3 regions of the Lysinibacillus sp. JNUCC 51 genome follow, and region 2 is predicted to be linked to each of the others. Evidence: riboswitches for the same ligand, from Rfam matches in the RefSeq annotation. Region 2 holds a riboswitch; each other region holds the start of a gene.

Region 1 (4,296 bases), 1.6 Mb from region 2:
CATTGATGATGCGTTTTTATCATTTCTTTATGACCAGCCTTTTGAATAGCATTTCGTAAAAAGCTAGCATGATCCATTAACCTTGCTGCCAACTGGCTAACTACGGTTTGCTCTGATGGTTTTCTAATTGTCGGCGCAATAGCTTTTAACATTTCAGATACTTGATTTTGGATTATATCCGAGAAGTCACTAGAATGTGATAATTCCATCGTTGTTTCCGCTAAACGACCTACAGCTATTACATTTTCTTCTGATGCAACTGTTATTTGATGAATGCCATGTGCTGCTTCTTCAATATTTCTACTTGATACAGTCAGATTAGCAATATTGTCCTTCATGATACTTAAAAAGTCAGTTAAATAATGTTCGACTTGTTTAATATTTGTTATTGTATTATGTAATTTCGTATCAATGACTGATCGAATCTTTGTCATTTCTTGCAATGAACCTTTCGAGCTACTGGCTAATTTCCCTACCTCCATCGCGACAACATTAAAGCCCTTTCCATGCTCACCAGCACGCGCGGCTTCAATTGAGGCATTTAAGGATAGTAGTTGTGTCTGATCGGCAATCCCGGTTACACTTTTACCGATATCATCCATTTTAATAATTTCTTCATACAACTGCTCTGTTGACTGAGCTCCTTTGGCCAGCAACTCGTGAACCATTTCACCTTTTGTAATGGAAGATTCCATTTCTTCAACAAGGAGTAACGAATGCTGTTTTATTTCTTGAATGTTTGCATTAACATTTTGCTCAACCGCAAGCATCTCTTCTGTATTTGACGACATTTCTTCACTCATCGCTGAAATATCCCCTACATTCGTTGAGACATTTTGAACCTTTAAAGCCGTTTGAAAATTAATTAACTCCATATGCGCTAGTACAAAGTCTAAAATCGCATTTTTCACATCAATGCTTTCCTGCTGAAGTTCCAATTCCAAAATTCGCTTTTTTAATATTTGTATTTCTAGATCGTTATCTCTCTCAACGATTTCATTCATTGGCTTTTGAAATAAACCGAATAATACCATACAAACTTCCACCTTCCCATTGGTAAAACATGTCACATTTTATTATATAACAATAGAATTGAATAAAATATTAAAATTGATGTGAACAAAAAAAGATGTGCCTCTTACTGACACATCCTCTTCAAAATTATATGTAAAGCGCTTGTTCTAAATTAAATTCATCATGTAATACATTTGCTGCATGGATCATTTCGTCCTGAGGTACAACGACAGACACTTTTATTTCAGACGTACTTACCATTTTTACAGGGATATCTTCACGACGTAGACGATCAAACATTCGAGCAGCTACCCCTGGATGTGATACCATTCCTGATCCAATGATGGAAACCTTTGCTAAACCAATTTCAAAATCAGCAAAACTAAACCCTAGTGATAATTTGCTATCTTCTAAAACACGTAATGCTTCAGCGAACTCTTCTTTTAAAATGGTAAATGATACAGTCGGCTTTAAACCATCAATTATTGCTTGTACGATTATATCGACGTTTATGCGATTTTCTGCAAGTATTGTGAAGATATCCGCTAACGAAGCATTAGAATAAGCATCATAACCAACCGTTAAGCGAATAACGTCTGACTCATAGGCAACACCACGTACAATTAAATTTTTTTCCATTTCAACTTCCTCCTTCAATAAAGTACCTACTGTATCTATTTCGCTCGACCTAATAACAACTGGGATTTGAAACTTTTTTGCTAACTCTACAGCTCTCGGGTGTAAAACTTGAGACCCTAAGTTTGATAGCTCTAGCATCTCATCATAGGAAATCTCTTTTAGCTTCTGTGCTCCAGCAACATGGCTTGGATCAGCTGTGTAGACTCCATCCACATTCGTGTAAATATCTACGCGCTCCGCCTTTAACTTTGCTGCAATTGCTATAGCCGAGGTTTCTGCCCCACCTTTACCAAGCGTCGTAATATTCCGTGAATTATCGATACCCTGTTCCCCCGCAACGATTACAATTTTCCCCTGTTTAAAATGCTTTTCTATTTGACTAGCATCAAGCTCATCAATGCGGGCATTGCTGTACATATCATCTGTTTGAATACCTGCTTGCCAGCCCGTTAATGACACTGCATCATATCCTTCTTCCTGCAAAGCAATTGACACTAACGTACTTGATAAGTGTGATGTTGTTGAAAATAGTGCGTCTAGTTCACGCTTAGATGCATTGTCTGATAAATCACGAGCCATCTTTGCTAATTCTTTAGCCATCCCCCTCATAGATGTAGTGACAACAACAACCTCAAAACCTCTTTCCTTTTCTGCAATCGCCTTTTTCGCAACATTTCGAATGTGTTCTGTTGATGCTAATGCAGCACTACCAAATTTCATCACAATTCTCGCCATCTTTATCATTCTCCTTCGCATTCAATCATTCCACTGATTATGAAGTAGCTATACTTTTGCAGCAAAATCAAAGTGACACTCACTTTCCTTTACTCCATTTTTTAACATCTCCTTTCAGGAAGGGGTAACTGCCCTGAAAAAGTTTGTTTCTAGAAAGCAAAAAAGGCAGCTCTCACATAACGTGAAAGCTGCCTATAACATGTACAATAAAAGTAACTTGCGCATGTGTGATAGCTCTCCGAAACGTTTAGATTCGACAGTCTTACATCTCTTAAATGTAAAACCAGCACAGCATCGGAAACAACGACGCTCCACTTCGGCAAGCTCCCCTTTCATACATTTTCACTGGACTTGTTCGCCCTCGAATATACTACTCTTGAACCTTGCACCTCTATCATCACTTAATAGTGATTGTATATAATTGAACCTTAGTGAAGAAATTTCCATTTTAATATGTAGAAACTACTAAAAAACTAAGGTGCCTATATAACATTGCTATATTGCAGAGCAATGTTATATACACCTTAGCATACGTCTAATTCTTTGACAATGTGTCTTGTTGAAAATCAATTTCGCCTTGGCTTAATTTTTGTTGCTGTCGCTTCGCTTTCGCACAGATAAATTGCCGCGTTCTTAGACTGAGTTCCTCTATTTCAGTAGGTGTTTGTACATCCACCGAAAAGGAATTCCATGTGCATTTCTCACCATCTTTAGAGATGGGAGTCTTCTACGGAATGAAAATAATCATAGATATTGCTAGCTAGATTAGCTGGCATTCCGGCTTCCTGTAATGCCTGCATACTTGCCTCACGAATTTTTTTGACAGAGCCAAAATGTTTGAGTAATTGTTGTTTTCGCTTCGGACCAATGCCTTCTATATTATCGAGGACAGATTGTATAGCATGCTTCTCGTGCTGCTGTCGTAAGAAGGTAATAGCAAAGCGGTGTACTTCATCCTGAATTCGTTGTAGTAAGTAGAATCCATCACTTGTTCGCTTTAACGCAATTACTTCAGGTGGATCACCAAATAGAAGCTGTGACGTATTATGCTTTTCATCTTTTGCTAATCCGGCAATTGGAATGACAAGACCGAGCTCATCCTCTAATACTTCTCGCGCGACTTCCATTTGCCCCTTTCCACCATCAATCAGTACTAAATCTGGTAAAGGTAGACCATCTTTTAAAACGCGTGTGTATCGACGACGTATTACTTCCTGCATTGCCCCGTAATCATCGTGCTTGGCGGCGGTACGTGTTTTGTATTTTCGATACTCCTTCTTTGCAGGTTTTCCATCGATAAATACAACCATTGCAGATACAGCATCTGTCCCATGCATATGACTATTATCGAAAGCCTCAATCCGTAAAGGCGTAGAAATGTTCATAGCTTCACCGAGCGCCTCACATGCTCCTATTGTGCGTTCTTCTTGACGCTCAATAAGCTGGAACTTCGCTGCTACAGCAATTTCAGCATTTTTTGTCGCTAATTCAACTAATTCTTTTTTTTGCCCACGTTTTGGAGTCAGTACCTTAACTTCCAGTAATTCCGTTAAAATTTCTGAATCAATGGTTTGTGGGATAAAAATCTCCTTAGGCTTAATGTGCTCTAGCTTATCGTAAAATCGTCCAACGAACGTTAAAAATTCCTCTTCTGCCTCTTGATAAATCGGGAAAATCGAGACATCTCGCTCAATGAGCTTTCCTTGACGAACAAAGAAAACTTGAACACACATCCAGCCCTTCTCGATGGCATAGCCAAATACATCGCGGTTAGTTGTATCACTTGAGACGATTTTTTGCTTTTGCATGACTGTATCGATATGTGCAATTTGATCACGAAATTCCTTTGCACGCTCAAACTCTAAATTTTCTGCGGCCGCTAGCATTTTTACTTCTAGCTCCTTTTTG
Region 2 (4,296 bases):
CAAATTAAAACTGCAGGCGAATATATACCGACAACGGAAGAATTAATCTTTGGTGCACGAGTGGCCTGGCGTAATAGTAATAAGTGTATTGGTCGATTGTTTTGGCAATCACTGCATGTTGTAGATGCCCGCGATATTTCCAATGAAGAGGGTATCTTCAAAGCTTTGCTTGAACATATTAAGTATGCAACAAATGGTGGAAAAATTCGTCCAACAATAACGGTTTTTGCACCAGGGCGTGTTCGTATATGGAATCATCAGCTAATCCGTTATGCTGGCTATGAAACTGAATCTGGAATCATTGGTGATTTGCATTCTGTTGAGTTTACAAAATTATGTGAGTCACTTGGTTGGCAAGGAGAGGGAACGGCATTTGATGTCCTTCCACTTGTTGTACAAATGGACGGAAGGGAGCCGCAATTGTTTAGGATTCCTGACGAGTATGTACTACAGGTACCGATTCGTCATCCAGAATCATCTCAAGTAGAGAAGCTAGGATTAAAATGGTATGCAGTGCCGATTATATCGAGTATGCGTTTCCAAATGGCAGGTATTGATTTTGAGGCTGCCCCATTCAATGGTTGGTATATGGGTACAGAAATCGGGGCACGTAATTTAGCAGATCATGAACGTTATAATATGCTGCCCGCTATAGCAGAAATTTTCAATCTCGATACAACTAAACAGGCTTCTTTATGGCGTGATCGTGCATTAGTCGAGCTGAATATTGCCGTACTACATTCTTTTAAAGAAGACGGTGTGAGCATTGTAGATCATCATACAGCTGCACAGCAATTTAAATTGTTTGAGGAAACTGAAGCAGCGGCGGATCGTAAGGTTACAGGCAATTGGACGTGGTTGATTCCACCTCTTTCACCAGCTACGACTCATATTTTCCATAAGCCCTATGTTAATATTTACAATACACCGAATTATTTTTATCAGAAACCACCTTATTAGAGAAAAAGGCAGCCCACTTTAACTTCTTTCAGCGGGTGTTCAAACATCTGTACCTGTCGCTACGCTTTCGGTACAAAAGACATCCGCTTAAAGAAGCTCATGAGCCACCTTATTTAATTCACATATTCATTTTTAGAAGCCCTAAATGAACATAAGAAAAGTATCAATACTACGATAACAAATAACCAACCTGCTATATTCCAGCCACCAAATAAATCATGTAAATATCCAAATAAAATTGGACCGATTGCGGCTAATAAATATCCTAATGATTGTGCGAATCCTGATAAATCAGCTGCTTCTAAAGCTGTACGGGTACGTAGTGTAAAGAACATCATCGCTAATGCGAATGAAGCACCTCCGGCTAAGCCTAGTAGCACCATCCATAGTACAGCGAGGCTTGTCCATTCCATGACTACCCCGATAAAGCCAACTAAGTAAAATGCCGTAAACATTAATACGAGAGGACGTTGAGATGTCATTTTACTAGCGATAATAGGCACAGCTAAAGCCATTGGAACTTGTGAAAATTGCATGATGGAAAACATCCAGCCTGCACGATCTGCAGCTAATCCTTGTGCTATATATATTTCAGGAATCCAAGCGGCAGTTGTGTAGAATAATAATGACTGAAATCCCATAGCCCCTGTTACTGCCCAAGTAACAGGTGATTTCCATAATGGTATACGTTCTTTCGTAGTCTCAACATTCGGTTCAGGCTTATTAAATTTCAACTGTGGAATCCAAATTAAGATGGTTAACACCACAAGAACAAGTGCGATTGCCAGTGCACCTTGCCAACCGAGTGATGAGTTGGCAATAGGATAGCTAATGCCAGCGCCGAGTCCAGCTGTCAAATTCATCGACATTGTAAAAAATGCCATAAGTAAACCTACGTGATAGGGAAATTTCAATTTAAGTAATCCCGGAATTAGTACGTTACCGAATGAAATGGCTATACCAATTAGCATAGTACCAAAAATAAGTAAACTAGTTGTGCCAAGGGAGCGTAATACAATCCCTACCGCTAATAGAATAGTCGATAAAAATAATGTTAATTCTAGTCCGAATTTACGTGCGACAATTGGTGCAAATGGTGAAATGATTGCAAATGCTAGCAATGGAATCGTCGTTAGAAAGCCTGCTAGTACATGGGATATGCCGAGGTCTTCACGAATAAAGGAAGTAATAGGTCCAACAACTGTTAGCGGCATCCGTAATGTCGAGGCAATACAAATTACTCCGATAACTAGTAATAAGGTTGTACCTTTCCAGTTAATTTTCCTGCTAGGATAAGTATCGGTATGTTCATGAGTAGTCAAATAAATCCCCCCTGTTAGAACAATTTTGATTGAATCACTATACCACTTTATCACATTAATAAAAATAGTTGAAAATTCACAAAATACAGAACATTACTCTGGTTATTGAAATGTCATAGGTCATATGTTAAACTAATACCCATCATAAATTTAATATTTAATGCCTCATGTTTATATTGAGGTAGAGGTCGCGGTATTTAAGAGTATGTTAATGGAAATGACAAGCATTTGAGAAATTAGCTGAAAGGAAATACTGCCGAAGTGTGAGGGGACTTGAAAACCTCATGCTGGGGCTGTCTCCGAAAGGAACAGAACTGTCACGTTTGGACAACGTGTTGAGCTATCATTTTGAAAGAACAGAGGATTTACTTAGCCATCACAGTAACGTTCATGTGATGGCATTTTTTTGCCTCTTAAAAGGAAGGAAGCTATATTGTGAGTGAAATAAAAGTCAATCAGCTCGGACATAAAGCGCCGAAGCTGAAAAAAGAATTAAAAAGCCGTCATATTACAATGATTTCATTAGGCGGTACAATCGGTACTGGATTGTTTTTAGCTAGTGGTGGTGCAATTGCACAAGCAGGACCTGGAGGTGCACTACTCGCTTATGCATTAATCGGTATCATGGTGTATTTTTTAATGACGAGCTTAGGCGAAATGGCAGCCTATATGCCATCATCGGGTTCATTTAGTACTTATGCTACAAAGTTTGTAGACCCAGCTCTAGGCTTTGCACTTGGTTGGAACTACTGGTACAACTGGGCAATTACAATTGCAGCAGAAATTTCTGCTGTATCATTAATTATGAAATATTGGTTCCCAGATAGCTCATCAGCACTTTGGACTGTTTTATTTATTGCCGTCGTTTTAACGTTCAATCTATTATCGGTAAAAAGCTATGGTGAAAGTGAATATTGGTTTGCCATGATAAAGGTTGTAACTGTAATCATTTTTATTATCATCAGTTTTTTAATGATTTTTGGTATTTTAGGAGGAAACGCTCCGGTAGGCTTTACGAATTTCTTTATTAGTGATGGACCATTCCACGGTGGATTCCTTGCTACATTTGGTATTTTCTTAGCTGCAGGATTCTCGTTCCAAGGGACAGAGCTACTTGGAATAACAGCAGGTGAAACAGATGATCCTGGTAAAAATATTCCGAAAGCAGTTAAGTCTGTTTTCTGGCGAATTCTTTTGTTCTATATTTTAGCAATCGGTGCAATTGGGTTGTTGATTCCATTTACAGACGCACGTTTATTATCTGAAGATATCGCTGTTTCACCATTTACACTGGTGTTCGACCGTTTAGGAATTGCCTTTGCGGCATCATTGATGAATGCTATCATTCTAACGGCAATGCTGTCAGCAGGGAATTCAGGGCTGTACGCATCTTCTCGTATGCTTTGGCAATTAGCGGTAGATGGACATGCACCGAAATTTTTCACTAAACTAAGCCGTCGAGGTATTCCGATTTACGCATTGCTGGCGACTTTAGCTGTAGGCTCCCTAGCATTTTTAGCTTCATTCTTTGGTGATGGTGTGGTCTACATGTGGCTTCTAAATGCCTCAGGAATGTCTGGATTCATTGCTTGGTTAGGTATTGCATTTAGCCATTACCGCTTCCGTCGAGCATTCGAGGCACAAGGCTTAGATCCGAAATTATTGCCGTATAGAGCAAAGCTGTTCCCATTCGGTCCGCTATTTGCCTTTACGGTTTGTATGATTGTTGTTATTGGACAAAACTACAATGCCTTTATGGGTGATACAGTAGATTGGTACGGAGTCCTTGTCTCGTATATCGGTATTCCTCTTTTCTTGCTGTTATGGCTTGGCTATAAAATCAAGCATAAAACAAAAATGCTTCCACTTAAAGAATGTGATTTAAAGGTGGAAGACTAATATTAAAGCTGTTCTATAATCCATTGAATGATGGTTATGGAACGGCTTTTTTTACTATTTTGCAAAAGATATATGAAACAAAGATATTACATATGGTAAATTATAGATCAATAAC
Region 3 (4,296 bases), 2.2 Mb from region 2:
TGCAGCAGCTCCAGTTGTAGAAGAAACTACTGGTGAGCGTGTAATCGCATCTCCAGCAGCTCGTAGACTTGCTCGTGAAAAAGGTATTGACCTTGCTGCTGTATCTCCAGTAGATCCACAAGGCCGTGTACGAGTACAAGACGTAGCAGCACATGGTACAGCTCCAGTTGCAGCACCACAAGCAGCTCCAGCAGCACCTAAAGCAGTTGCAGCAGTTGATGAATCACGTGTAACAATTGAAAAAATGAGCCGTCGTCGCCAAACAATTGCAAAACGTTTACTTGAAGTAAAACAATCTACAGCAATGTTAACAACTTTCAACGAAGTAGATATGACAAACGTTATGGCTTTACGTTCTCGTAAAAAAGACCAATTCTTCGAGTCAACTGGCTCAAAACTTGGTTTCATGTCATTCTTCACAAAAGCTGTAGTTGCAGCTCTTAAAAAATACCCATATGTTAACGCACAAATCGTTGGTGATGAAATTCACTTAAACAACTTCTTTGATATCGGTGTAGCTGTATCAACTGAAGAAGGTTTAGTAGTACCAGTTGTACGTGACGCTGACCGCAAAAACTTTGCTGAAATTGAAGATTCAATCGCAGACCTAGCGAAAAAAGCACGCGACAAAAAATTAGGTTTAGCAGATCTTCAAGGTGGCTCATTCACAATTACAAATGGTGGGGTATTCGGTTCATTAATGTCTACACCTATCATGAATGGTACACAAGCTGGTATCCTTGGTATGCATACTATCAAAAAACGTCCAGTTGAAGTGAATGGTGAAGTAGAAATTCGCCCAATGATGTACTTAGCACTATCTTATGACCACCGTATTATCGATGGTAAAGATTCTGTAGGCTTCCTTAAAACTGTTAAAGAACTACTTGAAAACCCAGAAGATTTATTATTAAATTCTTAATTCCTGAATATTTTAAAACCCTGCAAACATTGTTTTGCAGGGTTTTTTGCTTTTCAAAAATTGTTCATCAATACCGAAAGCATATAGTGCAAAAGAAATTAATTTTGTTGAATAACAGCTCCATTTGAATTACTAGTATAGAGTTTTAATGATAAAAATATATGAATTTTCTGAAAAAATACGATCGTTTTTGTAGAACCTTATACAGTTATATAAGTTGATTGGAGTTGAGGGTGGACGACTAATTTGAAATCTGTAACGCCACAAGGAAAGCGCGGTCAGGCGGAACGGAAATAATATCTAGGTAATTGTGAAGGCTAAAAAAACTAAACATCATTTTTAAATTTGTAAAAGTGTAAAATGGATTTAAGAAGTATAATATCCTAATATTGTAATTAGTCAGAAAAGTAATAAAATAATCTTGACGAACATATTAGTTTTATAGTAGTATCTTATTATCAATTAAATATACAAACCTCACATTTATCCTATTGTGAGGTAGAGGCGCGGTATTTATTAGTTTATTGTTGAGTACAAGCAAGCGAAGACGCAATGGAGAAGGAAATACCGCCGAAGTATAAAAGGAGCTCGTACTTTTATGCTGGGTCTGCAGTGAATAACTGCAGGACTGTCCTAGTAAATTATTTTCCAGGTTTACTAGGTTGTGCTATCTCGGAATGATGGAATAATAGTGAGGATTTGGGCAACTGTTAAAAAAGTAAGACCTAAGTTCAGTACTTAGGTCTTTTTTGGTACAGTTGTCTTATTTTTTTTACAGAAAAGGGGAATGTTACATGAAAAGAAAATTGTTGGTATTAATGTTGGCCGTAATGACTGTAATTTTGCTAGCAGCTTGTGGTACTGGTGACAAAAAAGCTACGACGTCATCTAGTAATGAGGGTAGTAAAACGAATACGGATGAAGGTGGCGGCCAATTCCGTATTGGAATGGAGGCAGGCTATGCTCCGTTTAACTGGACGCAGCAAGATGATGCAGATGGGGCAGTGAAAATTGCTGATAATGCAGAATATGCAGGCGGTTATGATGTACAAATGGCTAAAAAAATAGCTGAAGGGTTAGGAAAAGAATTAGTCATCGTAAAATTGGAATGGGATGGGTTAGTACCAGCTCTACAATCAAATAAAATTGATGCAATCATTGCTGGTATGTCACCTACTGAAGAACGTAAGCAAACTATCGACTTCACAGAAAACTACTATACATCTGATTTTGTAATGGTTATTAAAAAAGGTAGTAAATATGAAAAAGCAACATCTATCCAAGATTTCTCTGGAGCAAAAATCACATCACAATTAAATACATCTAACTACACTGTTATTGATCAAATCAAAGGTGTAAAAAAACAAACTGCAATGGATAACTTCCCAGCAATGCGCGTTGCATTAGAAGCTGGAAAAATTGACGGCTATGTAGCAGAACGTCCAGAAGGTATTTCTGCTGAAGCTGCAAATAATAAGTTCACGTACGTGAAATTTGAAAAAGGCTTCGATACAGATATTTCAAATACATCAATTGCAGTTGGTTTACGTAAAGGCGATGCAGACCTTCAAAAGATCAATGAAATCTTAAAAGGTATTTCTGAAGATGAGCGCCAAAAAATTATGGAAGAAGCCATTCACCAACAACCAGCAGCACAATAATTGAATGCACGGACTATTTGCTAGTCCGTGCAATCTCAATACTATCTATACTATCAAAATCTCTCTAAAAATAATAATGTCTTAGCTAAAAGTTTCATAAGATAAAAGAAACAAAAGGCCCAATCAAAATGGTAGATAGCTAAGACGACTGTAACGAACAAACAACACGAGGTTGTTAGGAGGAACATCATGAGTCTTGAATGGATTATTTCTATTGTTGAGAACAACTGGCAAATGTTTTTACGAGGTGCGTATTTTACGTTACTTATTTCAATTAGTAGTACAATTATTGGTGCACTTATCGGATTTTTCATCGGAGTTATGCATACCATCAAGGTTCGTAAAAAAGGTGTAAAGTTCTATAGCTTAAAGCTCATTAATTTTATACTAACATGCTATGTCGAATTCTTCCGTGGTACACCAATGATTGTACAAGCGATGGTTGTATTTTACGGATTAGATATGGCGTTCGGTATTGATATGCACTTTATTACAGCAGGTATTTTAGTTGTTTCGCTAAATACAGGTGCTTATATGGCTGAAATTGTACGTGGTGGTATTGTATCCATTGATAAAGGGCAGTACGAGGCCGCATCGGCAATTGGTATGAATCATTTTCAAATTATGCTACATGTTGTATTACCACAAGTTGCGCGAAATATATTGCCTGCAACTGGTAACCAATTAATTATGAATATTAAAGATACAGCCGTATTAAACGTTATCGGGGTGACAGAATTATACTTCCAAACAAAGTCAATTGCGGGTAATAACTTCCGATATTTCGAATCCTTCTTTATAGCCTGTGTCCTTTATTTCATCATGACATTCACAGCATCAAGAATTTTACTGTATATAGAAAAACGACTGGATGGACCAGATGCCTACCAAAAAGAACAGAAAGAAGCAGTATAGGGGGACGAACAAGTGACAGTTATTAAAATAGAACATTTAAGTAAATCATTTGGTCGTAACCAAGTGTTAAAGGATGTAAATTTTCAAGTAGAAAAGGGCGAGGTTGTCTGCTTAATCGGTTCTTCAGGATCTGGTAAATCAACACTACTACGCTGCATTAATTTACTAGAAACACCGAGTGGCGGTCAAATCATTTACAAAGGTGAAAACATTTTAGACGAAAAACATAATATCCAAGAATACCGTACACATTTAGGTATGGTGTTCCAGCAATTTAACTTATTCAACAATCATGATGTGCTAAAAAATTGTACAGTTGGTCAAATGAAAGTATTAAAGCGTTCAAAGGTAGAAGCAGAGGAAGTTGCTTTACAATATTTGCAAATTGTTGGTATGGATCAATACGTTAATGCGAAGCCGCGACAACTATCTGGCGGTCAAAAACAGCGTGTTGCGATTGCAAGAGCATTGTCTATGAGTCCTGATGTAATGCTGTTTGATGAACCGACGTCAGCACTTGACCCAGAAATGGTTGGTGAAGTGTTGAAGGTAATGCGTCAGCTAGCGGATGCTGGGAATACAATGTTAATTGTTACACATGAAATGGAATTCGCCAAAGAAGTAGCAGATCGCGTCGTATTTATGGACAAAGGTGTAATTGTAGAAGAAGGACCACCATCACAGGTGTTAGTAAACCCTCAGCATGAACGAACACAGGAGTTTTTAAAACGAACATTAAAATAATAAATTTACGTGTACGGTTACAATAACAAAAAAGTGAGCCCAAATTAATGGGCT

The links. A riboswitch is a leader RNA that binds a small molecule or an ion and turns the genes downstream of it on or off. The one in region 2 is predicted to bind lysine.
Region 1: linked by a shared signal. The riboswitch ahead of JNUCC51_RS18045 (aspartate kinase) and the one ahead of JNUCC51_RS10435 (amino acid permease) in region 2 are both predicted to bind lysine.
Region 3: linked by a shared signal. The riboswitch ahead of JNUCC51_RS24665 (transporter substrate-binding domain-containing protein) and the one ahead of JNUCC51_RS10435 (amino acid permease) in region 2 are both predicted to bind lysine.

Annotation. Positions count from the first base shown of each region.
Region 1 is NZ_CP065545.1:3,739,948-3,744,243, reverse strand. It holds gene JNUCC51_RS18050 (methyl-accepting chemotaxis protein) at 1-1,034, opposite strand, end outside; gene JNUCC51_RS18045 (aspartate kinase) at 1,162-2,388, opposite strand; lysine riboswitch at 2,612-2,790, opposite strand; gene uvrC (excinuclease ABC subunit UvrC) at 3,099-4,296, opposite strand, start outside.
Region 2 is NZ_CP065545.1:2,175,905-2,180,200, reverse strand. It holds gene JNUCC51_RS10445 (nitric oxide synthase oxygenase) at 1-960, shown strand, start outside; gene JNUCC51_RS10440 (CynX/NimT family MFS transporter) at 1,074-2,282, opposite strand; lysine riboswitch at 2,457-2,633, shown strand; gene JNUCC51_RS10435 (amino acid permease) at 2,718-4,181, shown strand.
Region 3 is NZ_CP065545.1:5,101,382-5,105,677, reverse strand. It holds gene odhB (2-oxoglutarate dehydrogenase complex dihydrolipoyllysine-residue succinyltransferase) at 1-922, shown strand, start outside; lysine riboswitch at 1,414-1,600, shown strand; gene JNUCC51_RS24665 (transporter substrate-binding domain-containing protein) at 1,717-2,583, shown strand; gene JNUCC51_RS24660 (amino acid ABC transporter permease) at 2,773-3,498, shown strand; gene JNUCC51_RS24655 (amino acid ABC transporter ATP-binding protein) at 3,511-4,242, shown strand.